One region of the Sphingomonas sp. J344 genome, then DNA from elsewhere that is predicted to be linked to it. Evidence: predicted binding sites of a transcription regulator. Region 1 holds the regulator's gene; each other region holds the start of a gene.

Region 1 (4,886 bases):
CTGACCGCGCACGTCCAGTCGCGCGTGGAGGGGAGTGCGGGCGGGATCGCGGCGGCGCTGGTGACCGGCGACCGGGGGCGATTTCCGAAGAGGATGCCGAGGCGCTGCGCCGGTCGGGGCTGGCGCATCTGTTGTCGGTCAGCGGGCTGCATGTGACGGCGGTGGTCGGGGCGACGATGCTGCTGGTGCTGCGGCTGCTCGCGCTCAGCCCGTGGCTGGCGCTGCGCTGGCCATTGCCGGTGATCGCGGCGGGCGCTGCGGGGGTGACGGCGGTGGGCTATACGCTGCTGACCGGGGCAGAGGTGCCGACGGTGCGCTCGTGCATCGCCGCGCTCATGGTGCTGGCGGCGATGATGCTTGGACGACAGGCGATCACGCTGCGCCTCGTCGCGTTCGGCGCGCTGGTCGTGCTGCTGCTCTGGCCCGAAGCGCTGATGGGACCGAGTTTCCAGATGAGCTTCGCCGCGGTCACCGCGATCGTCGCACTGTACGAAAGCCAGCGCGTCCGCGGCTGGTTCGAGCGGCGCGAGGAAGGGTGGGGGCGGCGACTTGCGCGCGGCATCGGCTCGCTGTTGCTGACCGGCCTTGTGGTCGAGATCGCGCTGACCCCTATTGCGCTCTACCACTTCCACAAATCGGGGCTTTACGGTGCGTTGGCGAATATTGCTGCGATCCCGCTCACGACGTTCGTGGTGATGCCGTTCGAGGCGGCTGGGCTGGTCTTCGACGCCGTGGGGCTGGGCGCGCCTTTCTGGTGGGTGGCGGAACAGGGGCTGCGCCTGCTGCTGTGGATCGCTCATACAGCGGCCAATGCGCCCGGCGCGCTGGCGATGCTGCCCGCGATGCCGGGGGGAGCCTATGCTCAGATGGTCGCAGGTGGATTGTGGATCGCGCTGTGGCGGGCATGGGCGCGACTGGCGGGTCTGATTGCGGTCGCGCTGGGAGCGCTGTGGGCGCTGGCGACGCCAATGCCGGACCTGCTGATCACAGGCGACGGGCGGCATCTGGCACTACGGATGCCGGGCGGCGAACTGGCACTGCTGCGCGACCGCGCGGGGGGATTATGTCCGCGACACGCTGGCCGAGAATGGCGGCGTGGATGCCGAACTGCCCGCGCTGGCCGAACAGCGCGACGCGCGGTGCAGTGCGGACCTGTGCATGGTCACGGTGATGCGCGGCGGGCGAGAGTGGCGGATTGCCGCGACACGCAGCGGTTATAGGATTCCGTGGCGCGAGATGGTCGCGTTCTGTGCGTCGGTCGACATCATCGTCGCCGACCGCTGGCTGCCGCGCGGGTGCGTGCCGAAATGGCTGAAATTGGACCGCGCGAAGCTGTCGGAGACCGGCGGGGTGGCGATCACGTTCGACCGGACGCCGCAGGTGGTGACGGTGCGGCGCGCGGGGGCGCGGCATCCTTGGTTAGAGGCGGAGACGGTGATGCCGCCGAAGGATTGAGGGAGACGCTCAACTCAATCGCGCACAACTTCATAGCGCGAGACGCGGCCTGCAGCATCGACATCGACCACGAGCCATTCGGAGTCGAGGGAAAGCAGCGACCGTTCGTTACCGAGCCAATAAACATAGTCGCGGTCGCGGAAGTAGCCCGCGTTAGACGGAGCGCCCAACAGCGCGACCAGTTCGCTGCGGTTCAGACCGTCGAGCTTCCCGCTCCACATCAGATGCTCGATCATGTGTATGCGCGCCTGATCATCGATTCGCTCTACCTGCTTCCAACGATCTGAATCGAAGGGGCGGACTGGCAGATACCCGGTCATGAACCCATAGGTGACAGCGCCAGCCAGGAAGGTGACGAGCAGACCCGCGACACAACCCAATCTGCGGGCGCGCGTGCCATGTCGCTGTCCTACGCCCCGCCGGGAAACCGCTCGAATTCCGGCAAGCCATGCGCATCCTTCATCCAGCCGATGCGGTCGGCGGTCTGGATATGCGCGGCGGCGGGGACGGCTTCGGGGTCGTCGAGGGTCGATGCCTGAACGTCGACGAGGCCGGGAAGGTTGGTGGCATTGCGGTAGAATAGCCCGGTGCCGCAGGTCGGACAGAACCAGCGACGGCCGGTTTCGGATGAGGCATATTCGCGCGGGTTGCCCTGCGTGACCGTCAGCGCGTCCTCGGGATACATCGCCCAGCCGACCATCGGCGCACCGGCGCAGCGGCGGCAATCGGTGCAGTGGCACAGCGCCTGACCGCCGTGCAGCGGATCGCCGTCGATCTCGTAACGTACCGCGCCGCAATGGCATCCACCGGTCAGGGTCACGCTGGCTCTCCTTTGGTGTTGGACGTCGCGTGGCTCGGCGTATTCGCTCTTGCCTGACTCCCCACCCCAACCCCTCCCCTGATGGGGATGGGTCAAGACATTCAATAGCGCCGCAGCAGTCCGGCCAACTTGCCCTGCACGCGCACCTGATCGGGGCGGTAGCGCTGGGGGTCGTAGCTGCGGTTGGCCGGGTCGAGGCGGACCATGCTGCCCTCGTTCCGGAAATATTTCAGCGTTGCTTCCATCTCGTCGATCAGTGCGACCACGATCTCGCCATCGCGCGCGGTTTCCTGACGCCGAATCAGCGCATAGTCGCCGTCGAAAATCCCGGCCTCGACCATCGAGTCCCCTGCGACCTCCAGCGCATAATGATCGCCCGACCCGAGCAGGGCGGCGGGGACGGGGAGCATCGTGGACCCTTCCAGCGCCTCGATCGGCACGCCCGCCGCGATGCGGCCGTGCAGCGGGATTTCGATCACGTCGTTCGCCGGCTGCGGCGCGGGGCGCGGCATCGCGACGACCGTCGACTTCGGCGCGACCTTCTTCGTCTCGCCGCGCTCGGGCATCTTGACCACTTCGAGCGCGCGGGCGCGATTGGGCAGGCGGCGCAGGAAGCCGCGCTCCTCCAATGCCGAGATCAGGCGGTGCACGCCCGATTTGGACTTGAGGTCGAGCGCGTCCTTCATCTCCTCGAACGAGGGCGAAACCCCGGTCTCGGCCAGACGGTCGGCGATGAAGCAGATCAGCTCATGCTGCTTCTTCGTAAGCATTGGACGTCCCCTATCAAGAACAGACGTGGAACGTTTACGCCTTGTTCCACGCGGCGTCAAGCGGGTGCGACTCAGCCGATGTCGAGGATTTCCACCGAGTCGCCCGCTGCCGCTGCCGGAACATGTGGGGCACGCACGATCAGGCAGTCGGACGTGGCCAAAATGCGCAGCATCGAGCTGTCCTGGCGGTCGGCGGGATGAACGCGGCCGTCGCGATGGACGGCGCGGATATAGTCCTCACGCGGGCCGTTCGGGGGAGTGGGCCGCCGAGGATCGCGCTGCGGCGGCGGGGCAGCGGATCGGCTGCGCCCGAAAGATGGGCGACCATGGGCAGCACGAACAACAGGGCGGTGACATGCGCCGATACGGGGTTGCCGGGCAGGCCGAGCACGGCAGCGTCGCGCATCCGACCGGCCATCACCGGCTTGCCGGGGCGCATCGCGACCTTCCAGAAGTCGATCGCCGCGCCCGCGGCCTGGAGCGCAGGGTGGACCAAATCATGGTCGCCGACCGACGCGCCGCCGGTGGTGACCAGCAGATCGGCGTCGACCGCGGCGAAGGCGTGGGTCAGGGCGTCGATACTGTCGGGCAGGATGCCGAGGTCGATCAGCTCGATCGGGAGCGTTGCCAGCATCGCGGCGAGCATTGCGCCGTTGCTTTCGGGCAGCTGGCCGGTCGCGAGCGGCTGGCCCGGCGCGCGCAGCTCGTCCCCCGTCGCGGCGATGGCGACGCGGATGCGGCGACGGACGGGCAGGTTGGCGTGGCCCGCGATGGCGGCGAGCGCGATGCGCGCCGGGGTCAGACGTGCACCCGCTTCGACCAGCCTGTCGCCGGTCGCGAAATCGAGCCCGGCGACGCGGACATGTGCGCCGACGCGCGGCGGCCCTTCACCGTCCAGCGCCAGCGCATCGCCCTCGCGCCGCGCTTCCTCCTGTATCATGATCGTGTCCGCGCCCTGCGGCACCGCCGCGCCGGTGAAGATGCGGACCGACTCACCCGGCGCGACGGTCCCCGCAAAGGGTCGACCCGCCGCACTCTCGCCGATCACCCGCCACGGGCCGGGCAGGTCGGCGAAGCGGATCGCATAGCCATCCATCGCCGACAGCGGCAGTTCGGGCTGCGTGCGCAACGCGGTGACCGGCTCGGCCGCCCAGCGCCCGGCGGCGTCGCGCAACGGCACGCGTTCGGCCGCGACCGGCTGGGCGAGTGCGAACATGCGCTGTTGCGCCTCGGTTACGGAAATCATCCCCGACATCGCTCCCCGATTAGCCGGGAGGCGTGACCGGGTCGAGCGCTCAGCGCGGGCGCGCCGCCTCGCTCAGCCGCGCCATTTCATGCGGGCGCAGCGGCAGGCGGAATTCGGCGACATGCCGTGCGCCATGGCATTCGATCACCCGGATCGGCCAGCCGCCGATCTGCGGCAGCGACAGCCACAGCCCGCACAGCGGCGCAAATTCGGTATCGCTCTCGAACTCGACCAGCGCATTGCTCAGCGAGGTGATCTGGGCGTTCCACCAGCTGCTGCCCGAGCGGACATGCGTAGCGGCGTCGAGCTTGATCGCGTTCTTGACGGCGCCAAGCGGGGATGTCGTCCCAGCCATCGGCTCTTGCACCACCGCCGGACGCCGGTTGGCGACCTGACGCAGCCACGGCATCAGGATCTGCCAGCCAATTTCATCGGCAAAGGCGATCCCCGCCTGGCCGCGTTCGGTCCAGCGGATTTCGCCCGCGATCGGGCGCAGCCCGTCTAGCGTGATCTCCACCGCCTCACCCACGCGCAGCGGTGCGCGGGTTTCGATGCCGAGGCCAGCGGGCGACAGGTTGCGGGTCCAGGCGAAATC
Region 2 (4,886 bases), 1.3 Mb from region 1:
CGTGATCGCGTCGATGCCATAGCCAGGCTCCACATCCTCGATCCGCCGCATGATCAGGCGGATCAGGTGCAGGCAATCGCGGCTGGCGCGGGCAAGGCCGATGCGGATGCGCTGTGGGACATGATCGACCCGGTCCGCCACCAGCTCAACCGCACGCGCGCCAAGGCCCGCAGCTTCGAGTGCGGCGCAGAGTTCGGGCACCAGTGCAGCAATCCAGTGAGCGATCCCTTCGGCGGTCGCGACCGGCTCGACGAAACGGCGCTGTACGGCGATGGCCTCGCGCGGAACGATGGGATCGAGCGGTTCGGGAAGGGTGCCCAGCGCCTGTTCGAGCCGGGTGACCAGCGCCCCGCCGAACCGCCGGGCGAGCGGGGCGCGCGGCATCGCGGCAAGCTGCCCGATCAGCTCCACGCCCAACCGACGCAGCAGTTCGACCGCAGCCGGATCGACGCGCAACGCGGGGATGGGGAGCGGGGCGAGGGCGCCGGCGTGCTGGCCGGGGGTACAGATCAGCACGGCATCATGTCTGGCGTAATGCGCCAGCGCCCAGGCCGCCCCCGGCGTGTCGGCAATCGCGATGCGACCCGCATGGCCGCGCCGCGCCAGCAGGCGGATAATCCGCGCCGCCATCCGCGCCTCGCCGCCATGGAGATGCGCGACCCCGGTCAGGTCGATCAGCAGCGTGTCGCTCCCCTCGATCGCCACGCTCGGCGCCCAGCGCCGCGCCGCCAGCAGCGCAAGTCGGTGGAGCGCGGCAAGGTCCCCCTCCGGGTCGGCGGGGCGGATTTCGAGGCCGGGCAGGTAGGCGCGCGCCTGCGTCACCGCCATGCCAGGAACGATGCCGAGCGCACGGGCGTGCGGACAGGCGGCGGCGACCAGCACGCGATTGCCGGCGCGGAGGGAGGTGACGAGGGGGGCAATTCCTCCCCGAGCTTGCTCGGGGAGGGGGACCGCGCCCGCAGGGCAGGGTGGAGGGGCCGCCGCGCAGCGGCGGCGGTCGGCTGCCGCACATCCCGCGCCTGCGGCGCGGCCCTCCACCATCGCTGCGCGATGGTCCCCCTCCCCCCGCACGCTGGGGGAGGAACTCAATCGGAGACTCCCCCGGCCGGAACCTGGCTGCGCACCTCGTCCGACTGCATCGGGCGAAACGGGTTCCCCGCCGCCTCCTCGCGCCGCCCCAGTTCGCGCTTCGACGGTCGCTGATGCGCCGGGAGCGCTGCGATGTCGTCGCGCGCCCAGCGCGCGCCGGGGCGCCAGCCGCCGCCGCGCGGGACCGAACAGGCATGTTGCTGTTCCGCTGCCGCCGCGTCGCCCAAAGTGCCTAGCACCGCGTCCAGCTGCACGTCGGGCGCGGCCTCAGGCGGCGGCGGCTGTGCGGTCCGCTCCGCCTGCCGCAGCCGTTCGATCGGCCAGCCGGGCAGGAAGAGCGCAGCGACCCGTTTCATCGCATGCCTCCACCAGGATATCGAAAGGATCACCCCCTTTTGTCGGGCAAGCGCAAGCTGCCAGGCGCGCGCGCCCGACGCCCTCGACCGGGAGCGGCGAGGACGGCGCGCAGCCGACCCGCCAGCGTGTCACCGCCGCCGATGGCGCGGCAAGCGGGTCGCCGCCGTGACGCGGGTGGCGCTTCATCAGAAGGGCGATGGTGCGCCCGCCCTCCGCCGCCAGCTGGAGCCGCCGGGTCGCGGGCATCGCTACGCGCCGGGCCTCGCCCACCACCGCGCCCAGCCCGCGGTGACGCAGCCCTTCTTCCATGATCGCGAGCAGTTCGTCATCGTCCGCCGCCTCGGCATAAAGGACGCGCTTGGGCGCGAGTCCGGCCTGATAGAGGCCGGGCGCAAACAGGTCGCGCCGCCGCATGACCCACAGCACCGGTCCCCAGGCGCGCGCCGCGATCCCCGCGACGAACAACGTCGCGGCGGCATCGTCGGTCAGGTCCGCGCTCGCTCCCGCCACCTCGTGCAGCGCATCGAGCCGCAATCCGCCATCGGCGAGCCGCGCGTCCATCCGCTGCATGCCGAACGGCAGCACCGGGCGGCGGCGAAAGCCGCTGCCCTCGATGGCGCTCAATGTTTCGCGCAACTGGCTGATGATGGCGGGATCGGCCATGATCCGACAACAGACTCCGACTCGGGAAATATGTTCCTATTTTGTTCTTACCGTTCGTCGAGTCAAGCTTGCCAAGCGGGGATCGCCCCGTATCATCCGCCTATCACACCACCTCCCAGGGGAAGTTCATGAAGCCCGTTTCCGGCGCGATCCTGCTCGCCACCGCCTCGATCCTGTCGATCCTGCCCGCCGCCGCACAGACTGCGGCCCCCGCCCAACCGACCGCAGCCGCCCCCGATGCGGCACCCATGACCGACAAATGGCCCGGTCCGTTCGACGGCGTTCCCCAGTGGGACAAGGTGACCCCGGCGATGTTCCCGGCAGCTTTCGAGAAGGGCATGGCCGAGGCACGTGCCGCCTTCGCCAAGGTCCGCGACAATCCCGAGGCGCCGACCTTTGCCAACACGATCGAGGCGCCGGCCAAGGCAACCACCGCCCTGTCGCGCATCTTCCCTGTCTGGGGTGTCTATACCAGCAACCTCGCCACTCCCGAGGTGCAGAAGATCGCGCGCGAGTGGAGCCCGAAGCTGTCGGCCTTCTCAACCGAACTCAGCCTCGACCCCAAGATGTTCCAGCGGGTGAAGACGCTGTACGACAAGCGCCAGACGCTCGGCCTCAATGCCCAGCAGATGCGCCTGCTTGAACGCACCTATCGCGATTACGTGACTTCCGGGGCGTTGCTCAACGAGGCGCAGAAGGCGGAGATCAAGCGGATCAACGGTGAGCTGTCGGTCGCCTATACCGAATTCAGCCGCCGCGTGCTGGCGGATGAGGAAACCGCGATCCTCATCGACAGCGAGGCGGACCTCGCCGGCCTGCCCGACAGCTTCAAGGCGAGCCTTGCCGAAGAGGCCAAGTCGCGCGGGCAGGCGGGGAAGTGGGCGGTCAAGAACACCCGTTCGTCGATGCAACCCTTCCTGATGTACGCCACCAACCGCGCGCTGCGCGAAAAGGTCTACAACGCCTATATCAACCGCGGCGACAATGGCGGTGCGAACGACACCAACGCGATCATCGCCAACATCCTGAAGCTGCGTCAGGAGCGCGCCAAGATCCTCGGCTTCAAGACCCATGCCCATTACCGCATGGACGACACGATGGCCGAAACGCCGGAGAATGCGACGAAGCTGATGATGTCGGTCTGGCCGGCTGCGGTCGCGCGCGTCCGCCAGGAAGTCGCCGACATGCAGGCGCTTGCCGATGCCGAAGCGGCGGCGGGCAAGGGGCCGAAGATCAAGATCGAAGGCTGGGACTATCGCTTCTATGCCGAGAAGGTTCGCAAGGCGAAATACGACCTCGATGAGAGCGAGGTGAAGCCGTATCTCGAGCTCAACAACATGGTCAACGCCATGTTCTATGCTGCCGGTCGCCTTTACGACCTTGAATTCAAGGAAAATACCGGCACGATTCCGGTGTTCCAGGCCGATGTGCGGACGTTCGAGGTCAAGCGCCTCGGCAAGACGATCGGCGTCTTCTACCTCGACAATTTCGCGCGCGCGGGCAAGCGGTCGGGCGCATGGGCGACCAGCTATCGCAGCCGTTCGGGGCTGCGCGGCGACAATATCGTGCTGGCGTCGAACAACAACAACTTCACCAAGGGCGCGGCGGGCGAGCCGACGTTGATCAGCCTCGACGACGCCGCGACTTTGTTCCACGAATTCGGTCACGGGCTGCACAGCCTGCTCGGCAACGTCTATTATCCGGGCCTTGCCGGCACGCCGCGCGACTTCGTGGAATATCCCAGCCAGGTGAACGAAAACTGGCTGCTGACCCCCGACGTGCTCAACCGCTTCGCCAAGCATTACAAGACGGGCGAAGTGATCCCGGCGGCATTGGTGGAGAAGATCGAGAAGGCGTCGACCTTCAACCAGGGGTTCGACACGGTCGAGTATCTCTCATCGGCAATCGTGGACATGCAACTCCACAATCGCGACACCCCGGTGACCGATCCTGACGCGTTCGAACGCGACACGCTCGCTTCTCTGGGCATGCCGAAGGAAATCGTGATGCGGCACCGCCTGCCGCAGTTCAACCACCTCTTCTCCTCCGACGCCTATTCGGCTGGCTATTATAGCTACCTCTGGTCGGAGACGATGGACGCCGACACCTGGGCCGCGTTCGAGGAAAGCGGCAATGTCTGGGACAAGGGCGTGGCGGACAAATTCCGCACGATCCTGTTGGAAACAGGCAACGAAACCGACCGCAAGGAAGCGTACAAGGCGTTCCGAGGCCGCGACACGGACGTCAACGCGCTGTTCAAGCGCCGCGGTTTCCCGACCGGAAATTGAGCGGACAGCGCCGCCGGATTACTCCGGCGGCGTTATTTCCCAGTCGATCGGCTTGAACGACCCGTTGTTCGACTGCAGTGCCGAACAGGCGGTCAGGCCGATCACCAGATCCTCCATCGCGCGAAACACGATCCGGTCCCCCGCCTTGCTCAGCGGCGGGTCGACGCGCAACTCGCCCGTTTGTCCGTCGACCGGCACGTTCATGAAACAGTTGAACGCGGTCGGGATCATGTCCTCTGCGACCCCATAGGGCGCGAGCGCGGCGGCGAGGTTGCCAAAGCAGCCGCGATGCGGATCGGTGTCGCCATAGATGATCCGGAACGTGTCCTTTGAACACGGGGTCAGCAGGAAATCGTGCCGCCCGACATCGTCCGCGACGATTTCGAGCAGCACATTGCTGCGGTTCGAATAGAGTTTATCGCCCCTCGTCAGATAGATACGGCTAGCATAATCCAGCGTGCGCCCCGACGAGATCACCTCACGGACATC
Region 3 (4,886 bases), on a different contig from region 1:
GCCCATCTCGGCTATGCCGACGACAAGCGCGGAGAACAGCAGCGGAATCACCAGCATGAACAACAGACGCAAAAAGACCTGGCCGATCGGGCCGGTGACATACGTCGTCACGGTTTTGACCCACGCCGCATCGGTCGCCGCAAAATGGACGAACAGGCCGAGTGTCAGCCCGAGCACGAAGCCGCCCAGCATCTGCCATTGCAGCGTCGATTCGCGCCGCACCTCCGTAATCGCCTCTGCGCCCGACATGCTTACCCCTTATTTTGTTGCGCGCTCAGGCATAGGCATAGGGACCGCCTTTGGCGAGCGCCGTCTGATAGGCGGGGCGTGCATGGATCTTGTCGATCCACGCGATCGTCGCCGGGCGAGTGGCATCGAGCCCCCCTCGCGCCCGCGCTGCTTCGAGCGGGAAGCTCATCATCACATCCGCCGCGGACATCGCATCGCCCGCGAACCAGGGACGGCTCGCCAGTTCGGATTCGACGAAGTCGAGATGGACGTCGATCATCGGCTGGATACGCTTTTGCGCCGCCTTGCCGAAAATTGGCACGCGCATCAGCACCAGCTTGACCAGCAGCGGCGGCATCAGCGAACCCTCGGCATAATGCATGAAGTGCCGGTAACGAAGCGCCGAGTCGCGATGCGCAGGCGGGCCGAGCTGACCGTCGGCCTTCTCGACCAGATACTCGATGATCGCGCCGGTCTCCGCCACGATGCGCGGGGCGTCGTCGGGATCACCGTCGACAATTACCGGCGACTTGCCCAGTGGATGCACCGCACGAAGCTCCGGCGGGGCCAGCATGGTCTTCGGGTTCCGCCGGTAGCGGCGGATTTCATAGGGAAGTCCAAGCTCCTCAAGCAGCCAGAGCACCCGCTGCGAGCGCGAATTTTCGAGATGGTGGACGGTAATCATCGACGGGTGCCCCCTTGGTTTACGCGAATCTGTCTCGGCTGAGACAGAATGACCAGCGGCAATCGGGCCTGCGGCCGACCGTCAGCCGAGCGGCTTGCCGAACACGACGAGCTGCTCGACCTCGGCAAAACCCGCAGCCTTGTGCCATGCCCGGCTGGCATCATTGTCCGGAGAGGTATCCGATCCCAGCCAGTCAGCCCCTTGCTCCCGCGCCCAGTCCTCGACCGCCGCGAGCAGCGCGCTCGCGACCCCGCGTCCTCGCGCATCCGGGCTGACCCAGAGATCCTCGACATAGGCCGCATGGAATCGCGGTGCACCTTCGGCATAATTGCGCAAACGTGCATCGATCATTCCCAACGCCTGACCCGCATCGTCGAACGCGAGGAACGCGACATAAGGCTCGGGTAACGCGAGCAGTTCGCCGATCTCGGCGAGAAAAGCCTCGGGCGATTGCCCCGGATGCAGCGCTGCAAGCATCTCCGCCCAGACCGGGTAATCACGTTCGACCGCGCGACGCACCTGTACCTGAAAGCTGAGCTCGGCCATGCGGCCAGTGTGCCACGCACATCAGCACGCCTGCAACCGCAAGGTGAGAATGCGCGGCTTTGCGAACGCAGCCGGCCGAACGAGCCAAGCCACATGTGGCGCGACTGCGGCACGAGCTGGAGCACGCGGCGCATAATCCGGGATGAAGCACTGGGCCCGACACAGGAAAGGCCCGGCGCACGCCACGCCGGGCCTTCCAATGGGAGACTGGTCCCTTGACCGCCACCGACCTGTCGATCCGGTACGGCCCGCAACAGGCATTGCTGCCCGAAACTGGTTAACGACTGTTTAGCCGCGCTTACTGTGGAATCAGAGGTCGTCCTCGGCATCCGGGCCGGCCATCATCTCTTCGGCTACCTGCTCGGTACGGGTCCGGATCGCCCGCTCGAGCCTGTCGCAAACGTCCGGATTTTCCTTGAGGAAGGTCTTGGCATTCTCACGCCCCTGGCCGATCCGGATGCTGTCATAGCTGAACCACGCGCCGGCCTTTTCGACCAGCCCCGCCTTGACGCCGAGGTCGAGAATCTCGCCGATCTTCGAAATCCCCTCGCCATACATGATGTCGAACTCGACCTGCTTGAACGGCGGGGCGACCTTGTTCTTCACCACCTTCACCCGGGTGGAGTTGCCGATCACATCGTCGCGATCCTTGATCGCGCCGGTGCGACGGATGTCGAGGCGAACCGAAGCGTAGAATTTGAGCGCATTGCCGCCGGTCGTGGTCTCCGGATTGCCGTACATCACGCCGATCTTCATCCGCAGCTGGTTGATGAAAATTACCATGCAGCGCGAGCGACTGATCGAACCGGTCAGCTTGCGCAGCGACTGCGACATCAGGCGCGCCTGAAGGCCGACGTGGCTGTCGCCCATTTCGCCTTCGATTTCCGCACGGGGAACAAGCGCCGCAACCGAATCGACCACGAGTACGTCGATCGCGTTCGAACGCACCAGGGTGTCGACGATCTCGAGCGCCTGCTCGCCGGTGTCGGGCTGCGATACGATCAGTTCGTCGATATTGACACCCAGCTTCTTGGCATAGACCGGGTCGAGCGCGTGCTCCGCGTCGACGAACGCGGCGACGCCGCCATTCTTCTGCGCCTCGGCGATCACATGCAGGGCAAGCGTCGTCTTGCCGGAGCTTTCCGGACCATAGACCTCGATCACGCGACCACGCGGCAGGCCGCCGACGCCCAAAGCGATGTCGAGCCCGAGCGAGCCGGTCGAAATCGCTTCGACCTGCATCGTCTCCTTGGAGCCGAGCCGCATCGCGCTGCCCTTGCCGAACGCGCGGTCGATCTGTGCCAGCGCCGCGTCGAGCGCCTTCTGCTTGTCGGGAGAAATGCCCATCTTTCCGTCGATCACCTTGAGGGAAGCTGCCATGAGAAGTCTCCGTCGCTAAAGGCTTTGCGGCCTGCGTTCAACCATTGCCTGAAGCGCGTCGTACAACATATGTTCCGATGGAACAAGTGCGGAACGATCTTTTTTGTTCTCATTTTCGTCGCAGCATCCAAACACCTTGCCCTACCCTTCCAATCGCGCGATCCTCCACCGATGATCGCTCCTGACTTCATCGCCGGCCTGCCCAAGGCCGAACTGCATCTGCATATCGAGGGAAGCCTTGAACCCGAGCTGATGTTCGCGCTGGCGAAGCGCAATCGCGTCGCCATCCCGTTCGACAGTGTGGAGGCGGTGCGTGCCGCGTACAGCTTTTCCAACCTCCAGGACTTCCTCGACATCTATTATGCCGGCGCGGACGTGCTGCGTGTCGAGCAGGATTTCTACGACCTCGCGGACGCCTATTTCGGACGCGCGGCGGCGGATGGCGTGGTCCATGCCGAAATTTTCTTCGATCCCCAGACACATACCGATCGCGGCATTCCGTTTCAGGTGGTCGCCGACGGGCTACTGAGCGCCATGCGCGATGCTGAGGGACGGCACGGCCTCACCTCAAAGCTGATCCTCTGCTTCCTGCGCCATCTCGACGAGGAGGCGGCAGTCGCGACACTCAGGACAGCCGAGCCGTGGCTCGACCGGATTGAGGGGGTCGGGCTCGATCCGTCCGAACTCGGCCACCCGCCCGAAAAATTCGCGCGCGTATTCGCGGCGGCAGGTGCCATGGGGCTGAAGCGGGTCGCACATGCCGGGGAGGAAGGACCGCCCGACTATGTCTGGCAGGCGCTCGACCTGCTCAACGTCGACCGGCTCGACCATGGCAATCGCAGCCTGGAGGACCCGGCGCTGGTGCGCCGCCTTGCCGACACAGGGATGACACTCACTGTCTGCCCGCTGTCAAACCTCAAGCTTTGCGTGGTCGACGATATGACGAACCACCCGCTCGACCGGATGCTGGAGGAAGGGCTGCGCGCGACGGTCAATTCGGACGATCCGGCCTATTTCGGGGGCTATGTCGCCGACAATTACCGCGCGGTCGCCGCCGCACGCGGGCTGAAGCGCGACCAGATCGTCCAGCTGGCACGCAACAGCTTCACCGGATCGTTCCTCGACGAGGCGGAGAAGGCGGCGCACGTCGCCCGGCTCGACGCCTATGTGGCGGCGAACTGATGCCAGTCTTCACCCCGATCCCGCATGAACAGTTTGTCGCCGATGTGCTGGCACTGGCCGATGCGGTACGCGCCGATCCGGACTGGCAGCCCGATTATCTGATCGGCATTGGGCGCGGCGGGCTGATTCCGGCGGTCTATCTCAGCCACGCGATCATCGGCCCGATGCTGTCGGTCGATTACAGCGCGCGAAACGAGGATCTCGCCGCCCCCGCCCTTGCCCGGCTCGCGGAACGGACGCGCGACGGCGCCCGGCTGTTGTTCATCGACGACATCAACGACAGCGGTGCGACGATCGGGCGGCTGCGCGAAGGGCTGGCAACGGCGGGGGCGAATGCGACGAACGTGCGTTTCGCGACACTGCTCGACAATGTCACGTCTCATCAGCGCGTTGAATACGCGGCGCGGACCATCGACAGGTCGGTGACGAAGGACTGGTTCATCTTCCCCTGGGAAGCCGTCGCCCCGGACTCCGCAATCGAAGCCGACGCCGCCGAACTACCCGACCGCATCGCCTGAAGGATCAGAGCGCGGCGAGCGCCTGTTCGACCGCGTCCATGGTGAACGGCTTGGCGAGTACCGGACGGTCGCGATATGCCTCGGCCACCATGTCGCCGCTGCCGCCGGTGGCGAGGATGAAGGGCACGCCCTGCGCTGCGAGCGCATCGGCGATCGGCCAGCTCTGCTCACCCCCCGCCAGATTGACGTCGAGGATCGCGGCATCGACGCCGCCTGCCGCGACGATCTCCAGCGCAGCCGCCACGCTCTCCGCAGTGCCGGCATGTTCCTTGCCCAGCATGTCGAGGAAATCCTCGATCATCATGGCGATCAGGGGTTCGTCCTCGACGATCAGGATGCGTTGCGGT

What was found. Region 1 encodes LexA, which represses DNA repair genes until DNA is damaged. Its sites were predicted from a motif close to GTTCCNCNCTTGTTCT; they were not measured.
Region 2: the regulator LexA is predicted to act here: its motif matches at 2,142-2,157, upstream of LRS12_RS08940 (ImuA family protein).
Region 3: the regulator LexA is predicted to act here: its motif matches at 2,919-2,934, upstream of recA (recombinase RecA).

What each region holds. Positions count from the first base shown of each region.
Region 1 is NZ_JAJONB010000001.1:471,126-476,011, reverse strand. Features, by position in the region: gene LRS12_RS19860 (ComEC/Rec2 family competence protein) at 132-1,220, shown strand; gene LRS12_RS19855 (hypothetical protein) at 1,237-1,455, shown strand; gene LRS12_RS02395 (hypothetical protein) at 1,470-1,691, opposite strand; gene LRS12_RS02390 (GFA family protein) at 1,865-2,275, opposite strand; gene lexA (transcriptional repressor LexA) at 2,377-3,045, opposite strand; partial or broken gene LRS12_RS02380 (molybdopterin molybdotransferase MoeA) at 3,117-4,300, opposite strand; gene LRS12_RS02375 (PilZ domain-containing protein) at 4,341-4,886, opposite strand, start outside.
Region 2 is NZ_JAJONB010000001.1:1,757,388-1,762,273, forward strand. Features, by position in the region: gene LRS12_RS08930 (DNA polymerase Y family protein) at 1-882, opposite strand, end outside; gene LRS12_RS08935 (hypothetical protein) at 1,086-1,445, opposite strand; gene LRS12_RS08940 (ImuA family protein) at 1,357-2,109, opposite strand; gene LRS12_RS08945 (M3 family metallopeptidase) at 2,238-4,397, shown strand; gene LRS12_RS08950 (urea carboxylase-associated family protein) at 4,416-4,886, opposite strand, start outside.
Region 3 is NZ_JAJONB010000002.1:273,464-278,349, forward strand. Features, by position in the region: gene LRS12_RS17520 (dicarboxylate/amino acid:cation symporter) at 1-249, opposite strand, end outside; gene LRS12_RS17525 (glutathione S-transferase family protein) at 275-913, opposite strand; gene LRS12_RS17530 (GNAT family N-acetyltransferase) at 995-1,459, opposite strand; gene recA (recombinase RecA) at 1,769-2,839, opposite strand; gene LRS12_RS17540 (adenosine deaminase) at 3,011-4,021, shown strand; gene LRS12_RS17545 (phosphoribosyltransferase) at 4,021-4,539, shown strand; gene LRS12_RS17550 (response regulator) at 4,544-4,886, opposite strand, start outside.